DNA from 2 places in the Desulfobacter hydrogenophilus genome. Region 1 is predicted to be linked to the other one. Evidence: riboswitches for the same ligand, from Rfam matches in the RefSeq annotation. Region 1 holds a riboswitch; the other holds the start of a gene.
What was found. A riboswitch is a leader RNA that binds a small molecule or an ion and turns the genes downstream of it on or off. The one in region 1 is predicted to bind thiamine pyrophosphate.
Positions count from the first base shown of each region.

Region 2: another riboswitch for thiamine pyrophosphate. It lies ahead of EYB58_RS20205 (ABC transporter ATP-binding protein); the one in region 1 lies ahead of EYB58_RS01950 (hydroxyethylthiazole kinase).

Region 1 covers NZ_CP036313.1:430,881-447,076, reverse strand. The annotation lists gene EYB58_RS01995 (PAS domain S-box protein) at 1-1,576, opposite strand, end outside; gene EYB58_RS01990 (transporter substrate-binding domain-containing protein) at 1,573-2,973, opposite strand; gene EYB58_RS01985 (efflux RND transporter periplasmic adaptor subunit) at 3,040-4,143, opposite strand; gene EYB58_RS01980 (TolC family protein) at 4,150-5,508, opposite strand; gene EYB58_RS01975 (TetR/AcrR family transcriptional regulator) at 5,554-6,204, opposite strand; gene EYB58_RS01970 (transposase) at 6,583-7,275, shown strand; gene EYB58_RS01965 (bifunctional metallophosphatase/5'-nucleotidase) at 7,760-9,598, shown strand; gene EYB58_RS01960 (AIPR family protein) at 9,869-11,542, opposite strand; gene tnpA (IS200/IS605 family transposase) at 11,913-12,344, opposite strand; TPP riboswitch at 12,630-12,754, shown strand; gene EYB58_RS01950 (hydroxyethylthiazole kinase) at 12,747-12,947, shown strand; gene icmF (fused isobutyryl-CoA mutase/GTPase IcmF) at 12,968-16,196, opposite strand, start outside.
Region 2 covers NZ_CP036313.1:4,543,447-4,559,642, reverse strand. The annotation lists gene EYB58_RS20255 (ABC transporter permease subunit) at 1-708, shown strand, start outside; gene EYB58_RS20250 (ABC transporter permease) at 722-1,768, shown strand; gene EYB58_RS24910 (ATP-binding protein) at 2,082-2,285, shown strand; gene asd (aspartate-semialdehyde dehydrogenase) at 2,523-3,629, shown strand; gene EYB58_RS20235 (HAMP domain-containing sensor histidine kinase) at 3,743-5,128, opposite strand; gene EYB58_RS20230 (response regulator) at 5,145-5,840, opposite strand; gene EYB58_RS20225 (peptidase U32 family protein) at 6,175-8,037, shown strand; gene thiD (bifunctional hydroxymethylpyrimidine kinase/phosphomethylpyrimidine kinase) at 8,071-8,886, opposite strand; gene EYB58_RS20215 (ABC transporter substrate-binding protein) at 9,154-10,092, opposite strand; gene EYB58_RS20210 (ABC transporter permease) at 10,116-10,862, opposite strand; gene EYB58_RS20205 (ABC transporter ATP-binding protein) at 10,859-11,614, opposite strand; TPP riboswitch at 11,814-11,928, opposite strand; gene EYB58_RS20200 (MvdC/MvdD family ATP grasp protein) at 12,494-13,498, opposite strand; gene EYB58_RS20195 (hypothetical protein) at 13,767-14,333, opposite strand; gene EYB58_RS20190 (arsenate reductase ArsC) at 15,068-15,493, shown strand; gene mobA (molybdenum cofactor guanylyltransferase) at 15,857-16,196, opposite strand, start outside.

The DNA.
Region 1 (16,196 bases):
GCATATCTTCAGGGTGAATCAGTTTTTTCCATTCTTCAAGGGTGCCTTGAAATTCATGATCTTTAAAACCGAGCATTTTTTTCCATTGTGGTGAAAAATAGACCTCCGAGGTCTTCACATTCCAGTCCCACAAACCATCCCGGCTGCCTTCGATGGCAAATTTCCAGCGAAATTCACTGTCTGTCAAGGCTTTTTCTTTTTCAACCTGCTCGCTGATGTCCCTGATGGAGCTGTAACTGCAGTTCTGATTATCCAACACAATAGAGCTTGAGGTGATACCTACCGGAAATGTAGAACCATCTTTCCGGGTATATTCTGCCTTGACGTCGATCTGCCTGTTTTCTGTGATTATGGAATGCAGCGATTTGATTACCCAGTCTTTTTTATGAAATTTGTTGATGTCATAAACTTTAAGTGTTTTTATTTCATCAGCGGTGTAACCGAGCATCTGTTGTATTTTTATATTTGAATCAAGGACGCTTGCGTCTTTGTCAATAATCAGAATACCATCAGAGGCATTCTGCATAAGCGTTTCAAACCTTGCTTTTTCAGCTTCTATAATTTTGTGTTGCTTCTTTAGGTGGAAGATGACGAGCAGTCCTACAATCATTACAACGAGCAGTGCGACTAGGATGTAAAGAAAATATATGTTGTAACTCTTTTCGATACGAACTTCACGGAGCTCGTATTTATCGAAAATTCGGGTTGTTAAATCCGGCGGAATAGTTGCGATGATTTTATTCACTATGGAGAGCAGCAGCGGGTTTTTATCATGCACACCCAGTGCATATTTTATTTCAGCTTTTTCAAATGAACCGTTTATTTTAAATTTCTGATAACCGTATTTTTGAATAATGCTGTCAATAATTGGTTTAGGCGCTACATAGTGGGAATTTTCATCTGAGCTGATTTTTTTAAGAATACGATCCATATCGGAATTCACTTCGATGTCAAGATCCGGATATGCTTCTTGTAGCGCCTGTTTGAAGGATTCATAACAGACAATGAAGGTATGACCTTCAAAATCGCTGTCCTGATCAAAAAAAATACTTTTCAGATTGCCCATGGAGAGATAAATACTTCCGGCAAATTCGTCGGATCTTTTGATTGCAGGAAAAGGAGGTTGGTCTGCTGGGATTACAGAGATAAAATCACATTTACCGCCGGCCACGTTACGGCTGAGTTCTTCTCTATCACTTGTTGGGATCGCTTCAAACTTTACGTTCAGGCGTGAAGCGATTTCGTTATAATAGTCTCCCATAACGCCGATTAGTTGCCCATTTTGAACACCGGATATGGGGTTCATGTCGTTATAATCACAAACGGTAAATGTCTTTTTATTATCTAAAAACGCCAGCTCTTCTCTGGTCATAATTCTTTGTTCTGCCGAAAAGTCTGCACCAAGCCATTTTTCGTGAAGGGCATAGAGTTGACTGAATGGAATGGCCTGATATGATTTTTCCAGGATAGATTTCAGGAGCGGGTGATTTTTGCCGGTAACCATGGTACTGATCTGAATCGCATCCGGAAGATATCCTTTCAGGACAAGGTTGTTGTAGTTGGCCCAAAATATCATAAAATTGGCACCTGCCACCTCTTGGAGTGCAACTCAGCCTCCCCCTGGGAAACCAGTTTCATCATGCCGTCTGCATCGTCTGCGTTGACAATTTTTATATCCTGATATTTTCTTATATATTTTTCAGCAAGAGCATAGCTGTGATATGAAGCGATGGTAAGACCATTAAGGCTCTTTTCATTAAGATATTGCGGCCCGTCATTCCGGGCAAAGATACCAACTTGAAGATCCTTCTGTGTTTTGGTGTAATCTAAAAACTTTTCCCTTGCTTCTGTTTTGATAAGACCAATGCCGACATCAAGCTCGTTTGCCCGCAACATCTTAAGTTTGGTTTTCAGCGGCAGTGTTCTGGTAAATTCAGGGGTTAAGTTTGCACGTTCAAATACTTGTCTGACAATATCGACCAAGTAGCCTTTCGGTTCTCCAAACTCCGTATAGCTATAGGGCGGTGCATGGTAAAGGCCCACTTTGAGTTGCGGATGCTGCTGAATCCATGCTTTCTCATCAACGGTAAAGTCGGGAGATTTTTTCTTTTTTGGGCTCATTTCCCATTTTGATTTCAGATTATCCAAATCTTTCTGGGCAATGGCGTCGTATGCTTTGTTAATAACAGAAAAAAGTATTGGCTCATTTTTACTGACGGCAAAATGCATAGGAAGATCGAGCCTGTGCTCGTCTTCAAGCAGATAGACGCCAAGATCTTTTTCAAAAAGAAGAGACGTATTGATAAGGTAATTTATAACGGAATAATTTTCGATAAAGGCATCAATTTCGCGATTTACCAGCGCTTTGAAAAGTTCTTGAAGATTTAAATAGTACGTTACATTCTGATCCGGATAATGCTTTTTAAAAAAGCTGTCGAAGACAGAACCCTTTTGCACGCCAAGAGTGCCGTTTCCGATTTCATTAATACGGGTATACTGTTTAAAGCTGGCCAGTCCCGTCAACAGGTTCAGGGTTTTTTGGTGGCTGAAGAGATAACTTTTTTGCCGCTCCTCGGTCTGCACCATGTTGCCGACGATGTCAACGTTCCCGTCTTTTAACATTTGCATATGCTCAGCCCAGGCATACCCCTGAATAAACTCAATTTTTACACCTATCTTGTCAGCAAGCATTTTTGCAAGATCTATCAGGTACCCTTGTGGTATTGAATTTTCTATAAAATTAAAGGGCTTCCAGTTGTCATGGGTCGGCATTTGCAGCACTTTTTTTCCCTGAAGATAGTTTCCCTCCTCAGGGGTCAGCTTCAGTCTTTCTGCAACCTTATTGTCTGCATTTTGTGCAAACAGGCCCCCAGGGCAGAAAAACATGTGAAACAAAAGAAGAACAAAAAACACCGGTTTGATTTGCTTCTTATATTTGCTCCTTGCGCCAACAATTGTATTTGTTATTCTCATTATCATGTCAGCTGTCAGACAAGCCGTCCTTTATTGTTTTCATGGCTGTTATTTGTCTTTATTTGCCTAAGGTTGGGTCCGAACCAGCTGTCCTTCCGAAAGCTTGTGTACACCGGTGGTGACAATCTCATCGCCCGGGGACAGACCTTCAATGACCTGGATCTCTTCTCCTTGCCCGGCCTTTTCTACTCTGATTTTCTGCTGCCCGACCCTGTGATCTTTAATCACCCATACCATGGGCGCATCACCGGTCTGATAAACGGCGGACATCGGGATAAATATCCGGCTGCTGCCGGCTTCATGTTCGGCACTGACCGCAGACGCCGTCATGCCCAGCCGAACACTGTCCGGGGGATCGATAAGCGTAATGCGGGTTTTGTAGGTCCGGGTAATGGGATCTGCCACAGGGGATACATACCGGACCTGTCCCTGCACCGCCAGGTTGGGAAGTGCCCAGAAATTGACGTGAAAATAAGCGCCGGGGCTAAATGTTGCTACCTGGTTCTCGGGCACGAAAATTTCAACCTCCCGTTGGTCTCCCTTGACCATGATGACCACGGGCATGCCTGCCGCCACCACCTGACCGGTTTCTGCCCGAACATCAAGCACCACACCGTTATCGTCGGCGTTGAGATTACAATAGTCCAGTTGATTGCCCGCCTGGGTAAGCTGGGCCCGGGCCTGCTTTAATACCGCTCTGGCTGAGTCCGCGTTGTTTTGGTAACGGTCAATTTCGGCTTTGCTCATGTAGTCTTGTTCATAAAGGGCGTTAAAGCGCTTGAGCAGGTCTGCGGTCAGCTTATATTGGCTTTCGGCCGCATCCACCTGGGCTTTGGCCGCCGTCATCGCCTCTTTGATATCTTTGGGGTCCACCTGCATGAGCAGATCTCCTGCCTTGACCCGGGTACCGGTCTCCACATGGCGGGCAATCACCTTGCCCGGGACCCGGAATCCCAGGGCGGTCTCGTACCGTCCCCGGACCTCGCCTGGAAAGCGGTGCGTCGGCTGGGTATCCTGGGCGGAAATGGTTATGCTGGTGACAAGGGGGGCAGGTTCCAACAAGGCCTTGCCCTCTTGTTCCGACGGGTTGTTGCACCCGGCCGTGATTAGCATGGATAGAGCAAAGAGCGCGGGCACCGTTATAAAATATTTTTTTTTGCATTGCTTCATCAGGGGTTACTCCTTTCCCATGGCGCGTTCCAGCTCGCAGACCGCAATGTTATACATACTTAAGGCGTGAATATGATTGGTTTTGGCCCGGGTCAGGGACACTTCGGCATCCAGACGTTCCAGAGAGGTGCTTAACCCCACCCGGTACCGGGTACGGGCGGCATTCAGGGCCTCCTGGGCCGTATCCAGGGATTTTTGGGCCACATCAATGGATTTAAGGGCGGCCTGGGCATCGTGGTATGCTTTTTCCACCGCCAGGCGAATTCCCCTGAATAATTGTTTTTTTACGATCCGGGCCTTTTCAAGCCCCCGGGCGGCCTGGGCCTTTTTATGGCTGGTTCGGCCGCTGTCAAACAGATCAATGCTGGCCACAATGCCGATCTGGGCCGAAGGTTCCTCATTTTCAGGTTCATAGCGGTGGGCTTCCCCCACCAGGGCCAGGGTGGGCAGATGGTCACTTTGGGCAATAGCGATCTGTTCTTTTGCCATTTGGATCTGTGCGTCCACCGCACCGATTTCCGGCCGGTTCTCCATACCGGTTTTAATACAGGTCTTAAGATCCAGGGGCAGGGGCAGGGGCTGTGGCGCATCATCATAGGTGTAGCGGGTGTCCATGTCCACGCCGAGCACATAGTTCAAAGAGGTCTGGGCAAGATTCACATTATTATGGGCATACAACTGCTGTTGTCTTAAATCCGCAAGTTTTTCTTGGGCCCGCAAAAGATCCAGCTTGGGAACAATTTTCTGATCATGGTAGGCGGTTGCTTCTTGGACATGCCCGGTCATGCTCTCCACCGCCTCGTCCATGGCTTCGGCCATCTGCCGGCTCAGCATCACAGTATAAAAGGCTTTTTGGGCAGATAACGCCAGATCATTGTCCGAGGCATCCAGGTTTTTCCGGGCATTTTCCAGGTTGGCTTGGGCCAGGCGGCGGGTGGCGGTCAGTTTATTCCCCGTATATAAAGGTTGGGTTACCTTGATCTGTCCGCCGTAATAGGTGCGGCTGTCACTGGGCAGACTTACTTCCGGCACCTGGCCGTAGGTCATGGCAGACAGGGCATTATTAAGCTCCGCCAGGCCTTGGTTTATCTGCACCAGACTGGGCTGGTCGTCATACCGGTAAAGCCCCCCCTGAAGTGTCACGGTCGGTCCGAATTCGGCCCGGGCCCGGGAAAGACCCTCATCGGCAATTTCCACATCCTTTGCAGCCATTCGCCGCTGCAGGCTGTTTTCAAGGGCAATTTGTACGGCCCGGTCCACGGTCAGCCGGTCCTGGGCCCGGCATGTGCCTGACGGGGATACTAAAATCAGCACAGCGGATATCAATAAAAGAAATGACCGGTTTGCTTGTATTGCCTTATTCATTTTTGACCTCTTATTCTTTAGCTTGCGGCTATCAGCTATCAGCTATCAGCTATCAGCTTCGGGACGCAACGCGGCAATCACCAGGCGCTGTACCTGGGGTACAAGCTGGTTAAAACCACTGATATCAGGTGGGGTTTCTGATGTGCCCAGGGCCGCCATAATTTGGTTTTTTACCGGTTGGGTAAGATGATTCAGGATAAGCGACCCAATTACCATGGTATGAACTGCCGGGGGATCTGTTTTCACAAAAACCCCTTTTTCCACGCCTTCGTCAAGTATTGCCTGAACTATCTTAACGGTCACACTCACCTCTTCAAAGATGGCCGGGCCGAAATTGGCCCACCCGGAAACCATCTCCCGTATCATGATCCGGGTGAAATGGGGATGGGCATCCATGATGGCGGCAACGCTGGCGATGTAAGCTTTTAATTTTTCTTCGGGCGTGGTGCTGGACTGGATTTCCCGGCGAAGCTGCGCTGCCCGGTCCTGGTAGATGTCATGAATAACCGTTTGGTACAGGGCCAGTTTATTTCCGATCCGGTAATATATCATGGCTTTGTTTACCCCGGCTTTGCGTGCAATGGCATCAACCCGGGCTCCGTTATATCCCTGGGTGCTGAAAACCAGTAAGGCCGCATTTAAAATTTTGCGCACAGACTGGTCTTTTTTATGCGCTCTAATGCCGGCCTCCGCCATTGCTGACTCCTTTCTGCCTAAACTTTTTTTGTCAGGTTTTGAAAAAATTTAACCATTTGTTTAAAATAACCGGTTAGTTTTTATTTGTCCAGGGTGCAGGGGAGAAAAGAGGCAAGACAATCGCCTGTAACTTTCCTGCAGCTTAGGAACGGGTCTTAAATAACTTATCCATTTTGCTATATCCGGGAACGCGTGCGTCCCGCCTGCAGTAAAGATGCGGCGGGACGCCCGCGCTCCCAAGTTGAGTTATTTCGGACTCATTCCTTAGCACTACAGCGACACTTTCGAAATCTTCAAATTTTAAAGGGGATTTCATAGTTCCAAATCAGCTAAAATGCGGTGATTTACCACCTTCTTTTATTGGCGAGACTTTAGGCTATGCTTAACTCTTTTCATGGCACGAATGGCAAGGCAGTGGCACCAGATTTTCCCCATCACATTACACAAAGGGGGAACAGACGGCAGCAGACATTTTTCAGAGATCAGGACTTTAAAGCCTATCTCGCTTTGATGGCGGAATGGTGTTTGAGGTATAAGGTCGAAATATGGGCCTATTGTTTGATGCCCAATCACATTCACCTTATTGCAGTTCCTGAAACCAAGGATGGATTAAATCTGGCCATCGGGGAAGCACACCGGGGATATACGAGAATGATCAATTTCAGGGAAGGTTGGCGCGGTCATTTATGGCAGGGGCGGTTCGCATCATTTATCATGGAAGAAAAATACCTGCTGGCGTGCACGCGGTATATCGAGTATAATCCGGTCCGTGCCGGTCTTGCAAAACGTCCTGAGGATTGGAAATGGAGCAGCGCCGGGGCACATATGGATGAAAAGGATGACATTCTTGTCAAAACAAGACCATTGCTTGAGATTGTCAATACACCCTGGGGTGATTTTTTATCTTCTGATATTAAGGAATCTGAAATCGAATTGTTCAGAAAGCATGAACGAACCGGCCGACCGTTGGGAAAAAAGACTTTTGTGAAGCACTTGGAGGCTATCTTAGACAGACGGCTCAGGGCAATGAAGCCAGGTCGAAAGAAAATAGATAAGGTGTCCCTGGATTAGTGGAAATACAATAAATATATTTAACTGACTGACTGACTGAAAAAAGGAGAAATTCATGGCTAAGGGAAGAGATGCACAAAAAACAGTTAAGAAAAAATCAGAAAAAACGTTGAAAGAAAAGCGTAATGAAAAAAAAGAGAAGAAATCCAGAAAGGATAAAATCTGACTCTTTAATTAAACGAGGGGTTGGTTTTAACTTCGTCCAATAAGAGGAACTACTGGCTCATAATTCGTAATTTTAACTGAAATATTAAATAGTTAGTACCTCTTTAGCCGTTACCCACAAAGCAGCGGGCGAAATTAAAACCAACCCCAAAATCACCCATAACAAGCGGTTTCACGAAGGACTACGGCCCGTGAACCGTGGCGTTTATTTTTTTACGAATGAGCAGTCGGTCGGAACAAAAACATAGAGGTAAAAAACAATTAAAAAATTTTGAATTATCCTGATAGTCAGAGAATGCAAAAAATTGAGTCTTATTAAATGGCCCCAAAAAGAAGAAAAATAAAAACACGTATTGTGGTCCGATTTTTTTTGCTGCTGGCCGGAGCCGTGGTGCTCAGCGCTCTGGGCTGCAGGTCTTTTCCTTCCGAAACAAAGCTCAAAATTCTGCATCTTAATGATGTGCATTCCTTTCTGGCTCCCCAGACCGCAGAACTGACTTTCGAGGGGCAGTCCACCATCTGTGAGGTCGGCGGTATGGCCAGAGTTGCCGGGCTTGTGGATGCGCTGGCGGTCAAACCCGCGCAGACGCTGCTGCTGCATGCCGGAGATGCGGTTCAGGGAACCTTGTACTTTACCCTGTTTGATGGCCGGGCAGATGCCGGGGTGATGAATGTCATGCCCTTTGATGCCATGGCTTTGGGCAACCATGAATTTGACAACCGGGATTCGTGGCTGGCCGGTTTTATCCGGTCTTTGAAGGTGCCGGTGGTCAGTGCCAATATCCGGGTGGACCCCGGGCATGTGCTGGAACACCTGTTTGCCCCTTATGTGGTGAAAAAAATTGACGGCCGGCCGGTTGGAATCATTGGCATGACCATTTCAGAGGTGACTCGCCGCTCCTCTCGGCCCGGTCCCGGGGTGCTGTTCGGCGATGAGGTGCGATACGTTCAGGCAGCGGTGGATGAGCTTTCGGCCAAGGGGATTGGCCGGATTATCCTGCTGAGTCATTACGGATATGAAAATATCTTGTCCCTGGCCGGGCAGGTCAGCGATGTGGATGTGATCGTGGACGGACACAGCCATACGCTTCTGGGTGATCTGGCGCCTTACGGGCTGGCCTGTGACAGCCCCTATCCGGTAATTTCCGAAAACAAAGAAGGTGATCCGGTATGCATCGTTCAGGCATGGTCCCACGGCCGGGTGCTGGGGGAGCTTGATGTGAGATTCAAGGGAGACCGGCTGGCCGCCTGGTCCGGACGGTCCCACCTGGTGCTGGGGGATCAATTCTGGCGGGAAGGTGCTACAGGAGAGCGGCAGCGGGTTACCGGTGCTGAGCGAGAAAAAATTCTGGACCGCATCAGCCGGGACGATAGTCTGGATATTGCCCCTGAAAATGCCGCAGTTGCCGGTGTTCTGGATCAGTTTTCCCGGCAGGTGGCCGAAAAAGGCGAGACCATTATCGGAACCGCCCGTCAGGACCTGGCGCATGTGCGGGTGCCGGGCCAGGTTCATGGCACCAAACCAATGCCTTTGGGAAGCCGTCTGGTTCCGCTGGTGGCACAGGCATTTTATGAGCAGGTTCCCCATGCTGACATGTGCATACAGAATGCCGGCGGGGTCCGTACCGGTATTCAAAAGGGGGCGATCCGTTATAGCACGGTCTACGGGATGCTGCCGTTTTCAAATACCCTGTTTGAAATCGAAATGCCCGGCCACAGGATCCGGCAAGTCCTTGAACAAGCCCTGGAATATGTGCTGAAAAACGATGCAAAAGGTGCGTTTCCCTATGCCTACGGCCTGCGGTACGATATTGATGCGCGCAAGCCCTTTGGCAGCCGGTTTTCCGGGCTGGAAGTCCGGGAGCGCGTGTCCGGCCGATATGTTCCGCTTGAGGACGAGCGCAGTTATGTGGTGGTGGCCAATGATTTTATTGCCTCGGGCAAGGACGGGTATAAAGGGTTTGGTGCGGCGTCACAAGTGCCCGGAAAAACGGTCAACACGTATCTGGATTATGCCCGGGCATTTATCACCCATGTTCAGGCCATGGACCTTTCAGGTAAAGGCCTTGCAGAACTGCCGAGCCGAGATCACTGCATCAAAAGCTTTATTCCGCCGGATAAACCTGGCCCTAGTGCCCTGATCATGTCGGCAATCTGAAACGCCACTTCCAGGGTAAAATATGAGGACAGCATACGCATTTCAAAATGAATCGGATGAGCCGATTCTTTGTGGTGTTAAAAAATCGTCCAATTTCAAAAATTTTATCAGAATTCGAAGGAACCCCATAATCTGTCTATGTATAAACGCTGTGATGGGGTCATTCGGGTGACACGATAAAAATATTGGCAGTATAAGTATAATTTGCAATAAATTCCGTATGGTAAAATTAGTGGTCTCGGGTTATGAACGGTGCTGTATTACCAAGAATTAGTCATGTGATCCAAGTGTTTCAAGAAGATCTCCACGCCTGAAGGTCGCTGAAAGTTGTTGGAGAGATATTTCTCTCTCTCCGTAACAGGCTTTCAGAGCATCTATCACATCGTTCACGGCGTTTGCATGATATTCCGCTTGGCCATGTTCGAATTTTTGAACTATTTTCTGAAAGTTGCGATGCGAAACCTCTATCAGGGAGACCCCCATGTCAGCCATAAGTTTTCTGCCAATCAACATCGAAATGTAATGCGATGCATAAGGCATGAAATCTGGTGGTGTCGAAGAAGTTGGGCGTTTCCTTTCATTTTCCACTGCCCGAAAAATCAGAACGGCCAGCAGCGCTTGAGCCGCATTCAAATCCTTGAAGATATCTTCATAGAGTTTTCCAAAGTGTTCTTTACGCCGAAATTTTGCCTGATGTGGCCGTTGCCTCCAGATTGCCAGAACCGATTCCGCAACAATGGAACTGGTTATGACACTTGAGCCGCCACCTCCCTCTTCACACTGACGTTTGTATGTATAGCCAAGATCAGCAATACCGATTTCAAGTTGTTTTTGAATCTCGTCATTTGAACGAAGATCTCGCAAATCGACAGGATTCTGGCTATTGGTCGCATAAGTGATGTCTTGTACAAAATCCTTATGTGTCTCGGCGAGTTGATAAATGCGAACCATGACATAGGCTGATTCGCCCACTATGCCGGGTAGATCACCATTCAAGGTTTCCTGAATCGTTTTGCATGTTTGACCGCCATTAATGACCTGCATATTTTTGAGCTGCACTTTGTAGTCCGATTTTTGAAAGGCATTGTAATCAAATTTTTCACAGACCACTGTTATACCGTTGTTGTAGAAGTAAAATTTATCCGATCGTTGTGAATCACAAAGCGTTTCATGAATAGCTGTGTTAACGCGATTCGTGTGGAGGCCGAGGTAGCGGCGAATATTTCTTTCTAGAAGCTTGTCTCCATGGTCATTAAACAGTCTATGAATCTCTTGCACTGAAACACGTCCGACCAACACGCGCATGTAATTCATGTCTTCGACAATCGCCTGGCCATTCAAGGTCAATGTGGTATCAACCTTTTTGCTTCTTTGCAGGATGTTGACTATGGAGTCGTGATTGAAATGGACGAAGTCAACCTTGTCGCCGTAATCTTTTTTCGCCTCATTTATCCAATTGCCAGTCTGCTCCGTCCATTGTGCGCCATTGTTGCATAAGATGACACGTACATTGGGAATGTAGGCATCCCTAATAAGAGAACGGATTTCCTCAATTTTTGGTGCTATCTTTTTGTTTAACGCGACCCTACGGTAGGGATCAAAAAGCACTTGTACGGTATCAACAGCTTTCTGAACACCGTTTTCTGGGAAATTTGCTTCACCTTTCAGATCCTTTACCTTGTATTTGCCCTGGAAGATCGTGACCAGGAACTCCCCATCCTCCACCTCGCCAACATGGAGTCCATCAACCCCCGCATCGTTGCCGCCTTCGGTAATCAATTCAGCAGCATCCTCAAGAGGCATCTCAAGGCAAGTTGAGATGCACAACAGCACAAATGCCGCTGACTTCTTCTTGTTAATATCAGAGCCTTCCGGTAACCACTCTGGGTGATCCTCGACAATACCGGTGACCCGCTGGTCGATGATGCTGGCGTTGATGTTCATTTTTTATCTCCTAAAGCCCTTCTCGTGTTTCTTCATACCAGACAAGATCGGTTTTAAGGCCCGCCTTTGCCGGGTGATTATAAGAGTCCCATATATCCCCTCCCAGCAAAATTCTTTAAAGACATCCAACGTTTCGATTTCTTGTCTGATTTTATTCTGCCTCATTTATCATTCCTAAAAAAAATGGCCTTCCTCATGAAAAGTGTCATTTTAATTAATAGTACACTCTAACCCTGTATCAGAACAGTATAAGTTTAAAATTATTTCACTGTTTAGGAGCTTGATAAGGGAAGTCATGACCCCCAGTGAAACTGGGGGCTTGATTGTTAACCGCTCAAAGCGGTCTTTTAAAAGCGCCTAAAGGCGCGGTTTAATCAAACAAGTTCATCTGTTCGCAACGTTGATCCTCTTTTTCTTGATGCCGGATATATGCTCGAACAGTTTGTTCGTCGATTCCTACTGTTGATGCAAAATAACCTCTGGCCCAAAATTTTTCACCATTATAGTTCCTTTTTTTACCACAAAACTGACGTGCTATCTGAATAGCACTTTTCCCCTTGATGAACCCAACTACCTGAGCCACGGCAAATTTGGGTGGAATGGAGATCAGCATATGAACATGGTCTGTCATCAAATGTCCTTCTTCGATCTCGCATTCTTTTTGTTTTGCCAAACCATGTAGTATTGACCCCAGTTCCCGACGTAATTGCCCGTAAATAACTTTCTTCCGATATTTTGGAATCCAAACCACATGATACTTGCAATACCACTTTGAATGCTTTAAACTTTTATAATCTTTCATACAACCTTCCTTTAATAGCTTTGAGCGGCTAACTTAAGGAAGGTTGTTTATTTTCAACTCCCGGAACTGTCAAACTTTTCGAGTCCTCCACCGGAGGTGGAGGTTTACCCAATAGAATTAAGCAGATTCAACCGAAATGCTTAAGGAGTGAACTACTTGTGTGACAAAGTCCGCTTTTCAGACGAAGGCCCATCCAAGCCTATCCTTTTTTATTTCCAGGATATGTTTGCATGCAATTGACTTGGAAAAAGAGGTGACAAGAAAGGCCAAAGAAGTTAAAAAAGGCAAAATATAAGTGGGTGCCTGTCTGTGGTTAACGGACTGAATGCGTCATTAACCGCAGGGCTGAGATTATACCATTAAACTTGATCTGGATAATACCAGCGGAAGGAGTAATGATAAATGAGTCTTAAAAAAGATGTTCAAGCCGGAATAATTCATGCCGTTGAAACCGTAAGGAAAACCAATCCCATGGCAGGATACCTCACCAACACGGTGACCATCAATTTTGTCGCCAATGCCCAACTTGCCGTGGGCGGTTCGGCAGCCACGGTCTATCTGCCGGATTTAAAATTTGGTATAGCTTCTTGCCCTTGTCTGTAAGGATCTTTCTCTATTTTCGGCTACATGTTCCTGCGATACCGGCCGCCCACATCGTAAAGAGCCCTGGTAATCTGCCCCAGGCTGCAGACCTTAACCGTTTCCATCAATTCTTCAAAGATGTTGTCCCCTGAAAGGACCACCCGTTGAAGTTTCTCCAGAGCTTGGGGCGCTTCTTTTTCATTCTGTTTTTGAAAATCAGCCAGTCGCATTAACTGGGATTGTTTTTCCTCCTCCGTGGCTCTGGCCAGTTCACAGCCGGCATTGCTTTGTGCCGACACCTCGTCTTCCATATTCGGGTCACGAAACGTGTTGACACCGATAATGGGAAGCTCTCCATTGTGCTTCAATGTCTCATAGTAGACGGATTCTTCCTGAATTTTGCTTCGCTGATATCCCGTTTCCATGGCGCCTAACACACCACCCCGTTCCGAGATACGGTGAAATTCTCTCAGGACAGCCTGTTCCACCAGATCCGTCAACTCTTCGACGATAAAGCTTCCCTGGTTCATATTTTCATTTTTGGTCAATCCCCATTCCCGATTGATAATCATCTGGATGGCCAGGGCCCGTCGCACCGACTCCGCCGTAGGGGTTGTAATGGCTTCGTCAAACGCATTGGTATGCAGGCTGTTGCAATTGTCATATACCGCGCAAAGGGCCTGTAAGGTGGTCCGGATGTCGTTGAACTGGATTTCCTGACTGTGCAACGATCTCCCGGATGTCTGGATGTGGTATTTCAGCATTTGAGACCGTGCCGAAGCGTTGTACTTTTCTTTCATGGCAATGGACCAGATTCTTCGGGCAACTCTGCCGATGACCGTATATTCGGGATCCATGCCGTTGGAAAAAAAGTATGACAGGTTGGGCCCGAAACTGTCAATGGGCATGCCCCGGGAAAGGTAGTATTCCACATAGGTAAAGCCGTTGGAAAGGGTCAAGGCCAGTTGGGTAATGGGATTGGCCCCGGCTTCAGCGACGTGATAGCCTGAAATGGATACGGAGTAAAAATTTTGCACATTGTTTTCGATAAAAAACTGCTGGATATCCCCCATCATTTTCAGGGCAAATTCAATGGAAAAAATACAAGTATTCTGACCCTGATCTTCCTTCAAAATATCCGCCTGAACCGTGCCGCGAACATTGCTTAGTACCGATTCACGAATATTTTGATACACCTGCTTTGTCGGGGCGTTACCGTTCTCTTTTGTGTATTTGTCCACCTGCTGATCAATGGCCGTATTCATGAACATGGCAAGAATGATAGGCGCCGGCCCGTTGATGGTCATGGAAACGGACGTGGAAGGCGCGCACAGGTCAAACCCGCTGTATAGTACTTTGACATCTTCCAACGTACATACACTGACGCCTGCGTTGCCGACCTTGCCGTAAATATCCGGCCGCAACTCTGGGTCACACCCGTACAACGTGACCGAATCAAATGCCGTAGACAGTCTTTTGGCCTCGTAGTCACCGGAAAGCAGGTGAAAACGGGTATTGGTTTTGGCCGGGTCTCCTTCTCCGGCAAACATTCTCGTAGGGTCTTCCCCCACCCGTTTTAGCGGAAACACACCGGCCGTATAAGGGAAGTACCCGGGAAGATTTTCCCGCCGCAGCCACCGGTAGATTTCTCCAGGGTCCTTGAATTTGGGCAGACTGATCTTGGGGATTTTTTGATGGGATAAGGATTGGGTATACAAAGGCACTCTTATTTCCTTGCCCCGAACCGTGTATACCAGTTCGTCCTTTGTATAGGCGTCCTTCATGTCATCCCATTGTGTTACCAATTCCTTGGCCTCGCCATCAACGCTTCCCCTGGCGGCGTCAATTTCCCTTTTTAAATGTTCGATCAGTTCTGTTTTATCCCCGTCAAGCAGACTCTCATCAATGGCTTTGGCCGTTTCTTCCAGGTGCCAGACCTTACGGATGGCCTGGGTCTGTATTTGCGTGCGCTTGTGGTAGTCTCGGATGGTGTCGGCAATTTCTGAGAGATAGCGTGTTCTCTCCGGCGGGATGACCACCGTTTTTGATGACGATGTTTTTACATCGACTTTAGGGCGCCGACTTTCAAATTTAACCCCGGTTTTTTCAAAAATAGTCTGCAGCAGGGCTTGATAAAGGGCGGTTACACCGTCATCGTTGAATTTGGAGGCAATGGTGCCGAATACCGGCATATCTTCCGACTGCATGTCCCATGCATTCCGGTTTCTTTGCACCTGCTTGCGAACATCCCTGACAGCGTCCTCTCCTCCTCTTTTTTCGAATTTGTTGACCACAATCAGATCCGCGTAATCCAGCATATCTATTTTTTCCAACTGGCTTGCCGCCCCGAATTCGGCCGTCATAACATACATGGCGCAATCCACCTGGTCGGTAATTTGGGAATCCCCCTGACCTATGCCGGCGGTTTCGGCGATGATAAAATCAAATCCGGCGGCCTTGACCACAGAAATGACGTCTCCCAGTGCCTCCGGGATTTCCGAGTGGGCTTTTCGCGTCGCCAGGGAGCGCATGTAGACACGATCATTTCCGATGGCGTTCATTCGAATGCGATCCCCCAAAAGGGCACCGCCGGTTTTTCTTCTGGATACGTCCGAACTGATAACAGCGATCTTCATATCTTTTACATCATTGATCATGCGAATAATCAGTTCGTCAATCAGCGAAGATTTCCCCGCCCCACCGGTTCCGGTGATGCCCATGACCGGCACAGTTCTGTTTCCTGTTTTTTTCAATAGTTGGGCCCTGAAATGGTCCAAATGGCCGTTGCCGGAAGCCTTGGCTTGTTCCATTGCGGTAATCGCCTTGCCCACCAGACGTTTGTTTTCACAAGACAACAATTTAAAATCAACGGCATCATCCTCTACCGTGGAAAAATCAATCGTCTTTACCATATGGTTGATAATTCCCTGCAGTCCCATCCGTGTGCCGTCTTCAGGAGAATATATCCTGGCTACGCCGTAATCATGAAGCGCCTGAATCTCATCGGGCACAATAACGCCTCCGCCGCCGCCGAAAACCTTAATGTCAGAGGCATTTTGCTCTTTCAAAAGATCTACGATATATTTGAAAAATTCGATATGCCCTCCCTGATAACTGGAAACGGCTATGCCCTGGGCATCTTCTTCAATGGCTGCGTCCACAATTTCCTTTACGGAACGGTTGTGGCCCAAATGGATCACCTCAGCACCGGTGCTTTGAAGCAGCCTTCGAAACATGTTTATAGACACGTCATGGCCGTCGAAAAGGGAC
Region 2 (16,196 bases), 990 kb from region 1:
GTGTGGGACATGATTAAAGAACGCATCCCCATCTCCCTTTATTTCGGCGTATTGAGTATGATTGTCATTTATGGCGTCTGTATTCCCTTGGGCGTAGCTAAGGCTGTGCACCACAACAGCGGGTTTGATAATATAACCTCTGGGGTTATTTTCGCAGGCTACGCCATTCCGGGCTGGGTGGCCGGTGTTATCATGCTGGTGATTTTTGCCTCCCGCATGGATCTGTTTCCCCTAGGCGGGCTCGCATCCGATTATTTTACAGATATGGCAGTTTGGGAAAAAATAAGGGATGTAGCCCGGCACACTGTATTGCCGCTTTTATCCTATGTGATCGGCTCTTTTACCGTGATGACCCTTTTGATGAAAAACACGCTTATGGATAACCTGTCTGCAGATTATGTGCGCACGGCCATTGCCAAGGGTTTAAGCTTCAAACAGGCTGTTTTTCGCCATGCCCTTCGTAACAGTCTGATCCCCATTGCCACCAGCTTTGGTAACAATGTTTCCATTCTTTTGATGGGATCATTTCTCATTGAAAAGGTGTTTAATATCGACGGTATGGGCCTTTTAGGGTATGAGTCCATCCTTGACCGGGATTACCCTGTGGTGATGGGGATTCTGGTGATTTCATCCCTGCTGTTCATGGTGGGAAATATTTTGTCTGATGTGTGTGTAGCGATCGTTGATCCCCGGGTAAGGTTCAAATAAAAGGAGCTTTTGCATGGCGGTACTAAATCCGGTGACAAAGGAACAACTCAGACGATTTTGCAGTGTCAAAAGAGGCTTTTGGTCCCTTGTGATCATTCTGATTCTGATGTTTATATCCTTTTTTGCAGAAGTGTTCATTAATTCCAGGGCCCTTGTGGTCTGTTACCGGGGAGAGTTTTATTTTCCCACCTACCAGGATATGATACCGGGAAAAACCTTTGGCTTGGGTTATTCCTATGAGACCAATTACCGGGAATTAAAACAGAAATTGGACAGGGACGGGAGGACAGGCTTTGTGATTATGCCGCCGGTGCCGTATAATCCCTATGAAAATGACCTGCGCTTTAATGAATACCCGCCGTTTCCGCCGTCATTTTCCCTTCGGCATTTTTTGGGCACGGACAACGTGGGTCGGGATGTGCTGGCCCGCCTTGTGTACGGGTTTCGTACGGCCATTCTTTTTTCCCTGGGCCTGCTGTTTTTTAATTATACGGTGGGTATATCCCTGGGCTGTGCCATGGGCTATTTCGGCGGGAAATTTGATCTGTTTTTCCAGCGGATCATTGAGATCTGGAGCAATATCCCGTTTTTGTATGTAATTATTATCGTTTCCTCCATTGTGGTGCCAAGTTTCATGATCCTGATTCTGATAATGGCTTTTTTCGGCTGGATTTCCATTACCTGGGTGATGCGCACCATGACCTACCGGGAAAAGGAGCGCGAATATATTCTTGCGGTCCGGTCCCTGGGCGCTTCACATTTCCGGATTATTTTCAGGCACATTATCCCCAACACCATTTCCGTGATCGTTACCTATGCGCCCTTTGCCATTTCCGGCGGCATTGTGGCCTTAACCTCCCTGGATTACCTCGGGTTCGGTCTGCCTGCACCTACGCCGTCTTGGGGAGAGCTTTTATCCCAGGGTTGGCAAAACATGGAAGCCTGGTGGATTTCCGCTGCCGTGGTTTCAGCCCTTGTGGTGACGCTGATGACCGTCACCTTTATCGGTGAGGGCATCAGGGAAGCCTTTGACCCTCGGCGCCATACGGTGTATGAGTAGGCCTGTATCGAGCAGGTAATTGCATGTAACTTGCTTGCATTCCAGGGGATAGAGGACGTTGGGTCCTATCCAGGTCAGAAGCCTTACACCCCGCCTATCCGAATCGGTGGTTTATAAACCGATTTGGGCAAGTTATAAGGTCAACCGATAGGTGGAACCATTGGTTTAGTGTTCATTGATGGATAAAAGTTGCAAGAATAGCCGCGTACGGACCCATACGCACGGTTTTGTGGGCAGACGGGAGCCGATATAGGCTCCCTCTGACTCGATAGACAATGTGCCGCCGGCGCAAAAGAAAAGGTTCCTATCCAATATGAGGACCGAATCCAACCTGCAGTTCAGTCCAAGGGGCGGAGAAATAGGTGTTACGCTTAAGCGTTCGGGGGAAACCGTGGTGGTTGAAATTAGGGATCAAGGGCCGGGTATCCCGGAATTTGTACGGGATAAAATTTTTGATCGGTTTTTTATTCATCCAGCGCCTGGACACGCGCAAGAAAAGTACGTATTTAGGTCTTAACTTTGTCCGGGAAATCGTTCTGTTCCACGGCGGGTCCATTGACGTAAAAAATAATCCGGATTTCGGGGTGCGGGCGGTTTTGTTTCTTCCTGCCGCTTAATTTTTCAAAACGGCAGGCAAACGATATGACGATCGCGCTGATTTTTTTATCTGCCCCCTGGCTTTTTTTTAAAAAAGCAGCTATGCAATAAGGCTTAAATTTTAAATTACATACTTGTAGCAGAAAGGATAGAGGAGATGAAAAAAGTCGGAATAGTTGGCTGGCGGGGCATGGTGGGTTCTGTTCTCATGGAAAGAATGTCTGCACAGAATGATTTTCAAAAATTCACACCATTTTTTTTCACCACGTCCCAGGCCGGACAGACTGCCCCTGATGTGGGGCAGGGTACTTCTGAACTCATTGACGCTTTTGATATTGACAGATTGATGGACATGGACATATTGGTGACCTGCCAGGGTGGTTCTTACACCGAAGCCGTGCGTCCTAAATTGACCGAGCGGGGCTGGGACGGGTACTGGATTGATGCGGCATCCACCTTAAGGATGGATGAGCAAAGCATTATTGTTCTGGATCCGGTCAATATGCCGGTCATTGAAACGGCGATATCCAAGGGAATTAAAAATTTTATCGGCGGCAACTGCACGGTATCATTGATGCTGATGGCCCTGGGCGGGCTTTTTGAGAATGACTGGGTGGAATGGCTGACCTCCATGACCTACCAGGCCGCTTCCGGTGCCGGTGCCAAAAATATGAGAGAGCTTGTGTCACAGATGAGAACCATTGGTGACAAGGCGGCCCCGATCCTGGATGATCCTGCCTCAGCGATTCTTGATCTTGATAGGACGGTTACCGACACCTTGCGGTCCGATGCATATCCTGTTGAAAACTGGGGCGTTCCCCTGGGTGCCAGCCTTATCCCGTGGATTGATCGGGCCATGGACAACGGCCAGACCCGGGAGGAGTGGAAAGGGTTTGTGGAAACCAACAAAATTTTGGGGCGCTCAGATAACCCCATCCCCATTGACGGCCAGTGCATCCGCATCGGGTCCATGCGTTGCCATTCCCAGGCCTTTACCATCAAGTTAAAAAAGGATGTCCCTTTAGACGAGATTAATGCCGCCCTGGCGGCCAATAATGACTGGGTCCGGGTCATACCCAACAATAAGGAAGATTCCATCAGGGACCTGACGCCCGCCGCAGTGACAGGTACCCTGAACGTACCTGTGGGCAGAATCCGGAAAATGAATATCGGTGAAAATTTTCTCACCGCATTTTCTGTGGGTGATCAGTTGCTCTGGGGCGCGGCCGAACCTTTGCGGCGAATTTTAAATATCATTCTTTAAGGAATGAGTCCGAAATAATTCAGGAGCGCGGGCGTCTCGCCCGCGCTGCCGGATATATCAAAGTAGGTAAGTTATTTAATCTGCGGTCCTTAAGATCCGTTCCTAAAATTATATTAGGGCAAACAAACGGTCAGGCAAATTTCCCGGCCAGTGTGTTCTGCTCGGATGGTGCCTTTGCAGCGCAGCATCTGTTTTTTTGCAATAGCCAGTCCAAGCCCTGTCCCCGATGCTTTTTGCCCGGGAATACGGAAAAACGGATTGAACAGGCGATCAAGATCCTGTTGACTCATCGGTACGCAGGTATTTGTAATTGAGAATGCAAGGCCCTTGGGAGAGACTGTTTCGGCAGACACACGGATGGTATTGCCGGGTGGTGAATATTTTATGGCATTGTCCATGAGATTGGAAAAGACCGATTTTACCAGTGCTTTATCTTGGCGGGCCTTGCCAAAGTCCCGGATGTTAAGGTCAAGAATCAGATCGTTCCGGCTTAACAGCGGATGGTATGCGTTCACCATGGATTTGATAAAATCGGAAAATCTGAAGGTCTCAGGTTCCAGGGCCGATTCCTGGTAATCAATTTTGGAAAGAGCCAGCGCTTCTTCTATCAGAGTGTCAAGATCCCCGATGTCTGATTCCATGTTGTTCAATAATCGTATGATCGCATCATCCGAAGCGCCCTTTTGCTCCAGTTTATCTAAGATCAGTTCCTTGGAAACTCTCAAGCGTGTAAGGGGCGATCGCAATTCATGGGACACATTGGCCGTCAGTTCCTTGGAATTGCGGACCAGCCGTTCCAATCGATCTGCCATCCGATTGAATGTATCCCCAAGTTTGGCAATTTCATCATGGCCTTTGATATCCGTTCGCACAGACAGATTCCCCCCGGCAAATTCAAGGGCAGACTGATTAAGTCGGTTTATCCGGCGGGTGATGTATGAAATCGCAGGGAGCAGCATCAAGGTGGCGGTAATCCCGATGACAATAACCCCCATTAAAAACAATCCTTCATGGCGATTGGTCTTCCCGGTGTCCACAAAAAGATGCAGGCGCAATCCTTGGTTTCGGTAGCTGATGGGTATGACAGCATGGTACTTGTTCCACTTAATTATATAATGATAAAGCGTAATTCCGCTGTCGTGATGGACCTGTCGGTGGGCCCTGTCGGGCAGAAAATTCACCGGCCCCTTAAAACTTTGAAATATAATATGGTTTTTGGGTTCGGTGAGCCAGAGTTTGACGTCGAACAATGCCGTGCAGGTGTCTAAAAGTTGGACAAGATCCGGGTTTTTTTCCGGCGGAAGGTCTTTATGCCGCTCCACTTCTTTTTGTACCATGACCTTGAATATTTTTAGCTTGGCAAGGGTTTCATGATCCAGGTAGGATTTATAGCAACGCCCGGCAGTCACCATGAACAGACCCATGGTCAGCAGGATGGTGATAAGAAGAATGCCCAGAAAGGCGAAAAGAATTTTCAGGTAAAGGCGCTTGATTGTCATGGTCCGAGCACCTTGGTTATGAATCAGGATTGATAAACATGTACCCCGTGCCCCATATTGTTTTGATTCGCACCGGAGAAGAGGGATGTTTTTCTATTTTTCCCCTTAGTTTGGAAACATGAATATCCACACTGCGGTCATCAGCCATAAAACTTCGGCCCTGGGCCATGTTTGTGATCTGCTCCCGACTGAGCACTGTGTTGGGGTGTTTCATCAGCACTTCCAGAACATTGAATTCTGTGGTGGATAAGGGCACGTTTTTGCCCTTCGCCAACAGGGTCCGTGTGGATCGGTTCAATTCCAGATCCCCGGCCCGGATAATTACGGTATCGGACTCGTTTACGGTCCTGTCCTGACGTCGGAGAATTGCTCGGATTCTGGCAAGAAGTTCCCTGGGGTTAAAGGGTTTGGGTAGATAATCGTCCGCACCCAGTTCCAGACCTACAATCCTGTCTGTATCATCGCCTTTGGCTGTGAGCATGATGACCGGTATTGCATGTTTGGCCCGGATTTGCTTGAGTACCTCCAGACCATCGGTATCCGGCAGCATGATATCCAGAATAACAATATCCGGCTGGTCATCCCGTATGGCATCAAGGGCGTCGGCGCCCAGCATGACGGCATGGGTACGAAATTCGTTTTCTCCAAAATACTCGGTTAAAAGATCAATGAGCTTTGCATCATCGTCTACGATTAAGACTGTCTGCGACATGATTATTTTTTCCTTTCGTTCCTTTTTATAATTGATTGTGCTGTTTTTTTACAAGCGGAGTCAATTCTTTTTATTGAATGGGGTGCAATTTTTTATGTTTTGGCGCATTTTTACTCGATCATCAAGCTTTTAGGGAATTTGTTCAAATTCAAGGTGGAAACGATTTTTAACCGGTTGAATATACGACATATTTTGAGTATTAAAATTTTTTTTTAACGCCGAAGTTGCGCAAATTAACAAAAACTTGATCAGCGAGTTTTAGGAAGAAAAGATTGACAACAATGGGTATTAAATGGTTCTTGAACCAGTTGGAAAAATACAATAAGGAGAGATCATGCCCGACCTGGAACTTTTGGCACCGGCGAAAAATATGGAATTTGGCAAGGCCGCTGTTGATCACGGTGCCGATGCCGTGTATATCGGCCCCGAGCGGTTCGGCGCAAGGGCTGCCGCAGGCAACAGTGTGGCGGATATTGAGGCGTTGTGCAATTATGCCCATCGTTATTTCGCCCGGGTGTATGTGGCCTTTAACACCCTGCTTTTCGACCATGAACTTGAGCCGGCAAGGCGTTTGATTGAACAGCTTTACCAGGCCGGGGTGGACGCCTTAATCATTCAGGATATGGGGCTTTTAGAGATGGATCTGCCCCCCATCCCCTTATTTGCCAGCACCCAGACCGATAACCGGACCCCGGAAAAGGTCAGATTTCTTGAACAGTCAGGATTTTCCCGTGTGATTCTTGCCCGGGAATTGTCTTTGTCTGCGATTAAACAGATTCGAACCGCCACGCGTGTGGATCTTGAGGCCTTTGTCCACGGGGCATTGTGCGTGTGCTATTCCGGGCAATGTTACATGAGTGCGGCCATTGGCGGCAGAAGCGCCAACCGGGGCGCCTGCGGCCAGCCCTGCCGGCTTGCCTGGAACCTTGAGGATAAAGAGGGAACGGTTCTTTGTGAAAACAGGCATCTGCTCTCTTTAAAGGACATGAACCGCGCTGAGTTTTTGGGGGATCTGGTCCGGGCCGGAGTCACCTCTTTTAAGATCGAAGGACGGCTTAAAAGTTTGGATTATGTGAAAAATATCACTGGATTTTACCGCCAGAAGCTTGATGCCCTGATAAAGACCGGTGCTTCATATACCAAAGCCTCCTCGGGCCGGGTAACGTTTTTTTTCACGCCGGAACCCTGCAAAACCTTTAACCGGGGATTTACCGATTATTTTCTTTCCGGGTCATCTGGCTCAATTGACGCCTTTGATACACCAAAATCAGTGGGCGAGCCCATAGGACAAGTGAAACAAATTAAAAACCAGGCCTTGGTACTGGATCGGCCCCATGATCTGTTGGCCGGGGATGGAATCTGTTTTCCCAAAGCACCGGGCAAGCTTAAAGGGTTTTATGTGAACCGGGTGGATGGAAACCAAAGTGTATTTCCGTCTGGAAAAATACATATTAAAAAAAATGATTTGCCTAAGGGAACCATGGTATTCAGGAACCATGACTTGAAGTTTGCACGTCTTATGGCAGGCATGACCGCCCAAAGAAAGATATCCCTGGATATGACGTTTTGTGAACACTCCCAAGGGTTTGAGCTGTCCTGCGTGGATGAGGACAATATCCAGGCCCGGGTCCTGCTTTGTGTTACGGGGGACCCGGCCCGCAACCCGGACACGGCCCGGACAGCCATTCAAAAGCAGTTGGGCAAATTGGGCAATACCTGTTTTGAATTGAATTGCCTTGAAATCCTTTCAAAACCGGTGTTTCTGCCTGCCGCCGATCTGAATCGTTTGCGGCGGGACCTGGTGGACTGCCTGGAAAAGAACCGGTTAACGGCCTATGCGCGCCTGACTGCCGGGCCCAGGCCGACGCCGGTTCATTTTTACCGTGCCGACCTGGATTTTAGGGCCAATGCAGCCAACCATCTATCTGTTCAATTTTACAAGAAAAGAGGGGTGAAATCCATTGATCCCGCCTTTGAATGTGTCCCGCCAGGACCGGGCACCCCGGTCATGACCACAAAACACTGTATCCGCCGCAGCCTTGGGTGGTGCTCCGGAAAGGCAGGGGAAAACAGAGGCAAACCTCCGCAGCCTTCTGCCGGGCCGTTGTTTCTGACCCATGGCAAACACCGATTTCAAGTGGTTTTTAACTGCCGGGAATGTGAAATGCAGATCCGAACCCTCATCCCCGGTAGTTAAATCAGGTGTTACCCGCAGCTTTTTAAATAAATTCTATCTCTTTTTCCACAACGCATGAAAATGGTGGACCGGTCCATGCCCCGAGCCGGTTTCGATATCTGCCCCGGCCTTTAATGCCTCGGTGATATAGTTTTTGGCCTCGACAACGGCAGTTTTCAGATCAAGTCCCCGGGCAAGGCCTGCGGCAATGGCCGATGACAGGGTGCACCCCGTACCGTGGCTGTTTTTTGTGTCCACCCGGTCTGCCGTATAGCGGGTTGTCTGCCCGGAGGCGGTTTCATAAAGCAGGTCAATGCCTGGTCCAGAAGTCAGATGCCCGCCTTTGACCAGGACATTGGGTGCGCCAAGATCTGCTAAGGCTGCGGCCGCTTCGCTCATTTTATCTGGGGTATCGATGATTCTGCCTAAAAGCACCGAGGCCTCGGGCAGATTTGGGGTTATTACCGTGGCCAGGGGCAGCAAGAGTTTTGTCAATGCGTCCACGGCATCGTCCTGGAGCAGATTGTCTCCGGACTTGGAGATCATCACCGGGTCCAGCACCACATTGGGGCATTGCCACTGTTTGAGTTTTTCGGCCACCATTTCAATGACTTCCGGTGAGTGCAGCATGCCGATTTTGACGGCATTGGCGCCGATATCCGACATCACGGCATCAATTTGTTCCCCGATGAATGCCGGGGGGACAGGAAAAATACCTGTGACACTGTGGGTGTTCTGGGCCGTGAGTGCCGTGATGGCGGACATGCCGAACACCCCTAAGGCACTGAAGGTTTTCAAATCTGCCTGGACACCGGCTCCGCCGCCGCTGTCAGAACCTGCGATGGTTAATGCGCGATAGTATGTTTTCATAAAATTACCTTTAGGAACGGGTCTTAAATAACTTGTCTATTTTGCTATATCTGGGAGCGCGGGCGTCTCGCCTGCATGTGTGCCAGTATTGTAACGATGCAGGCGAGGCGCCTGCGCTCCCAGGTTAAGTTATTTTGGACTCATTCTTTAAATGGGATTTTTAAATTTGGTTTCCGTCCAGAAATAAGACTTTTTGTTCAAGTGCAAGGCGGGTTCGAAGAAAAGCTCCGCTCTCAATTGGTCAAAAAGGCTATTTATGGGTGGGCACTAATCGTTGTTTTGGCTGTAAATTAGATCCTGGGGTCTGATTGTGTTCTTAATCAGTCCGTATTTCAGGGCAAAATCTATAAATGTCTGCCATTTTTCAGGGTTGCTGACCTGGCCCGGGGCTGCAAAATATTCTGCGGTCAGGGCAAAGGCTTTTGTTTCTATCTCTTTATCCACGTCGGGCAGGGCCTCAAAGTAGAGGGACAGGGCTTTGTCTGGATCCTTTTTAATGTCGGCCAGGGCCTTGTGAACAGCTATGACAAATCCGTGAACCGCAGCTTTTTTCGTTTCCAGGGTGGCGTCACCTGCCGCGAAAATCAGCTCTTCGTACTCCGGAATGCCGTATTTTTCCAGTTCAAAAAAACGGGCGGTAACTCCTTGCTGCTGCATGGTTACGGTTTCGTAGGTTTTAAAGGGTCCCATAACGGCGGCGACCTGTTTTGATGCCAGAGCGGGCAGGATGGTGAATCCCACATTCACCGGGGTGTAGTCCGTAATCCCGTTGATGTCGGCAAAGCCTTTGAGCAGCATGTCCATTAGTCCGGGCACGGTGTAACCGATTTTTTTGCCGGACAGATCCGCAGGGTTTTTTATGGACTCATCCAAAAACATCAGTGTTGTCAAGGGTTTGACCACAAGGGGAGCCACGGCTTTAACCTTGAGCCCTGCATCTGCCGCCATAATGGTCTGGGGCTGGTAGGACACGGCCAGATCCACCTTGCCTGCTGCGGCAAGTTTCAGCGCATCCGAGGTCTCTGACGGGACGATAATTTCAACTTCCAGGCCCTGGGCTGCAAAATAACCGGATTTTTGGGCAACATAAACAGGTAAATGGTCCACGTTTGGAAACCAGTCCAGCATGAGCACAAGTTTTTGCGCCGAGGCGGTGCTGCAAAGCATGAAAAAGGTCATTAGTGTCAGAACAACATGTCGTTTCATTGTTTATCCTCTCTTTTTATGAATTAATTATTTTTCCATGTTACCATTCGTTTTTCAGCAAAACTGACCAATGCCCACAGCCCAATCCCCATGCCCGAAAGCCAGAGAATGCAGGCAAATACCAGATCCGTATTCAGTCGGGCATTGGACTGGATCATCAGATAGCCAAGCCCTTTCTGGGCCCCCACCCATTCGCCGATGACCGCGCCGATGGTAGCCACGGTAACGCCCACCTTAAGCCCTGCGAAAAACTGAGGTAACGCCCAGGGCCAGTACAGCAGGCGCAGCTTCATCCAGAATCCTGCCCCCATAAGGGTAAACAGTTTGCGGAAATCAGGGTCGCAGCTTTTAAGGCCGGATAACAGGCTTACGGTAATGGGGAAAAAAATGATCACCCAGGCCATGAAAACCTTGGACCATATGCCGTATCCCAGCCAGATCACAAGCAGCGGGGCCAGGGCAAAGACCGGCACGGCCTGGGATGCCACCAGAAACGGGGAAAGGCCTTTTTCAATGCCGGGCCGGGCAAACATGAATATGGCCAAAGGAATGGATGTTCCCAAGGCCAACGTAATGCCCAGTACGATTTCCAGGGCCGTGGCCAAGGCGTGGGGCCAGATCAGGGGCGCTTTTATCACCGCACAAAGGCCGATGGCCGATGGTGGGGGCAGAATAAAAGCCGGGGTGTGCATGATTTGTACAAGGACCTCCCATAAAACCAGTATGCCCAGGGTGAGGGCGGCCGGAAAAAGCGTATCTGACCATTTCATCCCTGGATTTTCTCCTTTTCGGTCAACAACCGGGAGAGAATCCGGGCCTTGGTCTCCATGAATTCGGGCTGGGTGAACTCCCTTGGTTTGGATGCCTTGGGCTGGAATCGTTCGAGGATGGTCATGGGGGTAGGGCCTACAAGTATGATTTCATCTGCCAGGACCAGGGCCTCTTCAATGTCATGGGTGATCATGAGAACGGTCTTGCCGAATTCCTTTTGCAGCATGAGCAGCAGATTTTGCAGTTCCCGGCGGGTAATGGCGTCCAGGGCGGACAGGGGTTCGTCCAACAAGACCAGATCCCGGTCAAACATCAGGGTGCGGGCCAGGGCGCATCGCTGGCGCATACCGCCTGATACCTGGTAGGGATAATGAGCCCCAAATCCTGTAAGCCCAATTCTTTCGAAGATCCGGGCAAGTGTTTGTTTTGCCTGTTTCATATCTCTTAGCGTGCGGGGCCTTGCCTGCACCGGCAAAAGACTGTTTTCTTCCAGCGTCAGCCAAGGCAGCAGCATGTCTTTTTGCTGCATATAGGCGGCAAGGCTGCCAAGATGGGCAATGGCGTTGCCCTGCCACACAATCCGGCCCTGGTCAGGACAGACTATACCGGTCAAGCAGTCAAAAAGGGTGGACTTCCCGCACCCGGACGGGCCAACCAGTACTGTAAACCGCCCATGGGGAAGGTTCAGGTCAAAATTTTCAAAAATGGTCTGCAAACCAAATGACTTGGCCAGACCCAGGACCTCAAGCATAGGCTATGTATAGTTTTGTTTTCAATAAGTGTCTAAACAGACACCCGTGTTTGGGCGGAAAGTTTCCCAGCTGCAAGGTGCAGAAAAATTTGTAACCGGAACAACCTCATGGTTGTGAGAATTACAGATTTTTTTGCAACGCCGCAGATGGGTGACTTTACGTTCAAACACCTGTTAGGCAACGCCGCAGGGGGATGGGGGGAAGGAAAAAAAGCTTTCCTTCGCCGGTATGATCCGGATCAGGTTCCAAGGGTCAAAACAGGGGTTATCTGTTTTTTCTCAGCCGAATGCCTTTGGCTCCCCCAGCCTTCCATTGACTATGCAGTTAAAAATTACAGTAGCACTGGGTTTATACCGTGTCAAACCATGAAACTAACAAAAACAGGGCAATCTCCTGTATTTTGTCTGTAGTTTAATGTCAATTTCAAATGGATCATACGGATTCTAAAATAGAATCTTTTTTTTAAACAGTAAGGTTTTACCCCCTATCTATTGTGGTGGGTCTAAAATCATGAGCCTAAGTATTTATCGACTAATAATAGGCTGGGTTTTTAAATTCGGCATTGATGGTATTTTGTTGATGACATAGTCCTCAGTGAAAATTTTTAAATACCCTCCACAATGCTTATGTTATTGAATGCTAAATTCTAAATCGGCTCGGGTGTCCAATGATAGACATAGTCCACACTCTAACGGAAAAATCAGGAACACGGCTTTTTGTAGTCAGCATAGTAGCCGTTGGATCTGCAAAAACCCAATAAAATCGGTTGGATAACCTGCAATCGATTCTATTAATGCCAGCCGAACCGCCTTGATACCTGATTCATATGCCGCCGGGTGGTGTGGGAGGGCTCCTTAATTATGGTAGTTTTGTCCCGATTATACATATTTTTCAGTTTTTCCCGCCAATACCTTAGCAATATATTCACTAATTTGAGTCCCAATCGTATCTTCAAGCCATCCGTATTGACCATTTGGGTTAATTTCCAAAAATACATATTCACCATCATGGCGACGTATTAAATCAATAGCACCGAACTCTAGACCAAGCCCTTTAACTAATGCCAGACATTTTTCTCTTATATTGCGTGGAAGTTTATGTAGTTTATGGGGGACGTCCTGAATATTTGCTTTGCGCCAATCTATCTTAGCCCTTGAGCAATCTTGCGAATGAATTTCAACAGCGAAGACTTTATCATGGACTACTGTTACTCTTAATTCGTAATCCTTTTTTATATACTCCTGAAACAAACAAGGCGTATTTCTCACCGCACCAAATACCTTAGGATCTATCCCACTTAAAAAGGTGGCATAGATTTCACCATGTACTCGTGGCTCTTCCCAAGGCCCTTCACGTGTATAAAGAATACCATCAGAAAGTGTCTTATATATAATATTTCCATTAAAACGTTCTGCAAATTCTATTGCTTGTTTAGGTTCGTTTGTAATTAAAGTCTCTGGAATCAAAAAACCGAGGGATATTGCCATCCTTAATTGGAGAGGCTTATTACTTGATATTCGTAAATTATGAATTGAACTTATCCAGAAAGCATGATCAAGACTATTATACAAACCATAAAGTGATTGTCGACATTCATTAAGGGCATACTCCCTTTCATAATCTTTCAAATCGTTTGGAAGCTGAGGCAGGGCTGGTTTTCGGTACCAAACAGACTTTATTTTACTTGGGTCAATAATGTTACCATTTTCTAATACCCATTGATCACAATCAGGACTAATAGAGGAAAGGTGTGTACTCTGAGTTATTTTAAGTGGATATTCTGCTGGGCTAAATATTTGATGATTTATACCCCATTTATTTAAAAAATGGGTTACCCAATAGACTTGGAGGTCGGAAATATCACTAATTATTAATATCGTCATATAGTCATCCAACTTAGGTCTTTCTTGGTACATATATTGTTATGCAGCATTTTGCCTGAATATTGTACTTCAACTTTGGTATGCTTCAGAACAAAATTCTGCATACGAAGCTATTATTAAACCAAGCAAAATGCATACCTGAAAAAACCAAAGTTGGAGTACTATAATTTAAAATAAAATATTTAATGAAAAATTGATAAGCTATAGTGACATAATTAAACATCACTATAGCATCACTCTTCAGTGAAATTTTTACAACTTAGTTTCTCTAATCGCAATCAGCCCCGGCAGCATCACTTCTAGACCATGGGTCATACCGAGTTTCTCTATAAGATTGTCTCCATGTATCGCATCTTCCAGCTATAGATTCCCAGGTGGGGATATGCCCAATAGCTTTTGTCTGAATGAGTTCGTCAACTAACTTTTGCAACTCATCACGGGACATTTTATCAATTTGTGAAAGATCAATGCCTCCACCAGGAGGCGAAGCAACGGCCGAAGCGAATATAAAAGATTTAGAAACTTCTTGACCCAAGCTAATTTGCTTGAACTGCTTCTCATAAACCTCTGCATTTATACTGAGTTCATAGCTTCGTACTTTCTTGCCCTCACTCGTGTATCCTTCAACAGTCCCTTCACTTATTACGTCCGATTTTTTGAAATACAACAAACGGTCGGTTGCCAATCGAATTTCACTATCACCTGCTTTATAACCGCAATAGATTATCCCACAAAAAGGATAGTCATCGCTCATTTCCAGAATCGGCCCAAGTGACTTATCATGTGCTTTTTCGATAGGTACACCGTAAACGAAGATTGAAGTACTGGTCTCCATTTAGTTCTCCTTTCATTATCGTCGATTTATAAAAAGGTCGGGCGAATACCCTTCCAAAAAATACAATACAAACCATACAAACTTATAGTACATAACAAGTTGCTTTGTGGTTTCCGTTTATCTTTTGTATTCAACTATATTAACGGGATAACATCTGAAAATGAAAAGTAAGAATAAACAGATCAGTATAACTATTTGAAACAAAATATGGATAAATCTCACTATCATTGTTTGAAAAGATTTGCAAGGTCTTTTTTCTTTAATTTGCCACATAACATAGTTAACTAAGCACGGTATAAAAGCGGACTGCCAATGATTTTAGAAAGGTGAGAAATGGCAGAAGTAGTCAACGCCTTTATTCACAATGTTCTCGGCGACATATAATAGACAGATTGTGGAGTCGACTTTTCCTCAAAATGAGGCACTTTTTGATTAGAAAATATCATCAAATGTAATCGGTCTGATTTATAAATTTATCACCGGAATCTGCTATATGAAGAAAAGGGGCTTGTAATCTCAACCAAAATCAATTTAATCTCCAATTAAATTGAGTTATCTCATATTTTTCTAATAATTATCTGCGATGTTAATCCCCTATCGTTATTGTATAAATGTTTTTTATAACAGCCAAGGGCTGACCTGATTCTTCACCAAGGTTTAGCCCACAACGAAAGTTGAAAGATCTGTGTAGGTTACACAGACTTTCATATAAAAAAATAGGGGATAAAGTTACTATGCCAAAAAAAAATATACTTTTTGTTTGTGAAATGAATACTTGTCGTAGTCAGATGGCTGAGGGGTGGGCTCATAATCTCCATCCTGACGAACTCAATGCTTTTTCGGCAGGTATTATTACAGGGTCACTTGATCCCCTTGCAGTTAAAGTTATGAAAGAGGAGAATATTGACATTTCTGGTCATGAAACGCATACGGTTAAAGACTTCCTCCAAGAGGATATTGACTGGGTCATAACGGTTTGCGATACAGCCGCTCAGCAGTGCCCCCGTTTTCCGCCCGAGGTAAATATCATTTGTCAATCGTTTGATAATCCACCTGAATTAGCCCGTAATTTAGAAAATGAAGAGGATAAACTTGCTATTTATAGACGGGTCAGGGACGAGATAAGAACTTTTATTAAAGAATTGCCAAAAAAATTATAGGATAACCCACATTGAGCAGGTAGCCTTATTCTGCGGGATGTCCTGGCTTAAACCGGTAACCACACTTTCTATTCTATATTTTCTTCTCAGTGAATGAAAGATTTCTCAGCAAAGAGTCAACTCTTCCATTACTGATTACCCACTTCAAGTGGGTGGATGTGAGGTGTGTGGGGTTGGGCCATACTAATATCTTGATATTTAAGGGAAATACTTGAAACAATGGCTCGTTGTGATGCTTAAACATAAATTTTCAGGTATGAAATGGTATGTTTAAGAAACATGCCCCTGATACTTTCTCTTAAACAGTTAATTTTGATAGCAAAAATAGGTGCTTAATTATTAATATTGCCCGTTTCCACCGGTTTATTCCCCGGGGGTGCTGTTTTGACTTTTTTCTTGAACTTGATCACCGTCTTTGCCTTCTTTGCGCTCACCCTGGGTTAGAACCCAGTTTCTGGCAGTTTCAAGATCTTGTAACGTATTAACATTAAGTGCAAACCGCATGTCCTGGTCCAGGTATTCCAGCACCCGGGGCGGGATTTGTATACTTTTTTTCGGCCTTAAAATTTTTTTGATCTTAAATACCTGTTTTTCCAGGTTTGTTTCAACCCGGGGAAGGCAGGACTTATGATAGAGCGCGGACAGCATTTCAAGGCCTCCCCTGGTTTTGGGGATGATAATTTGTTTGCCATAGTCCCGCTGC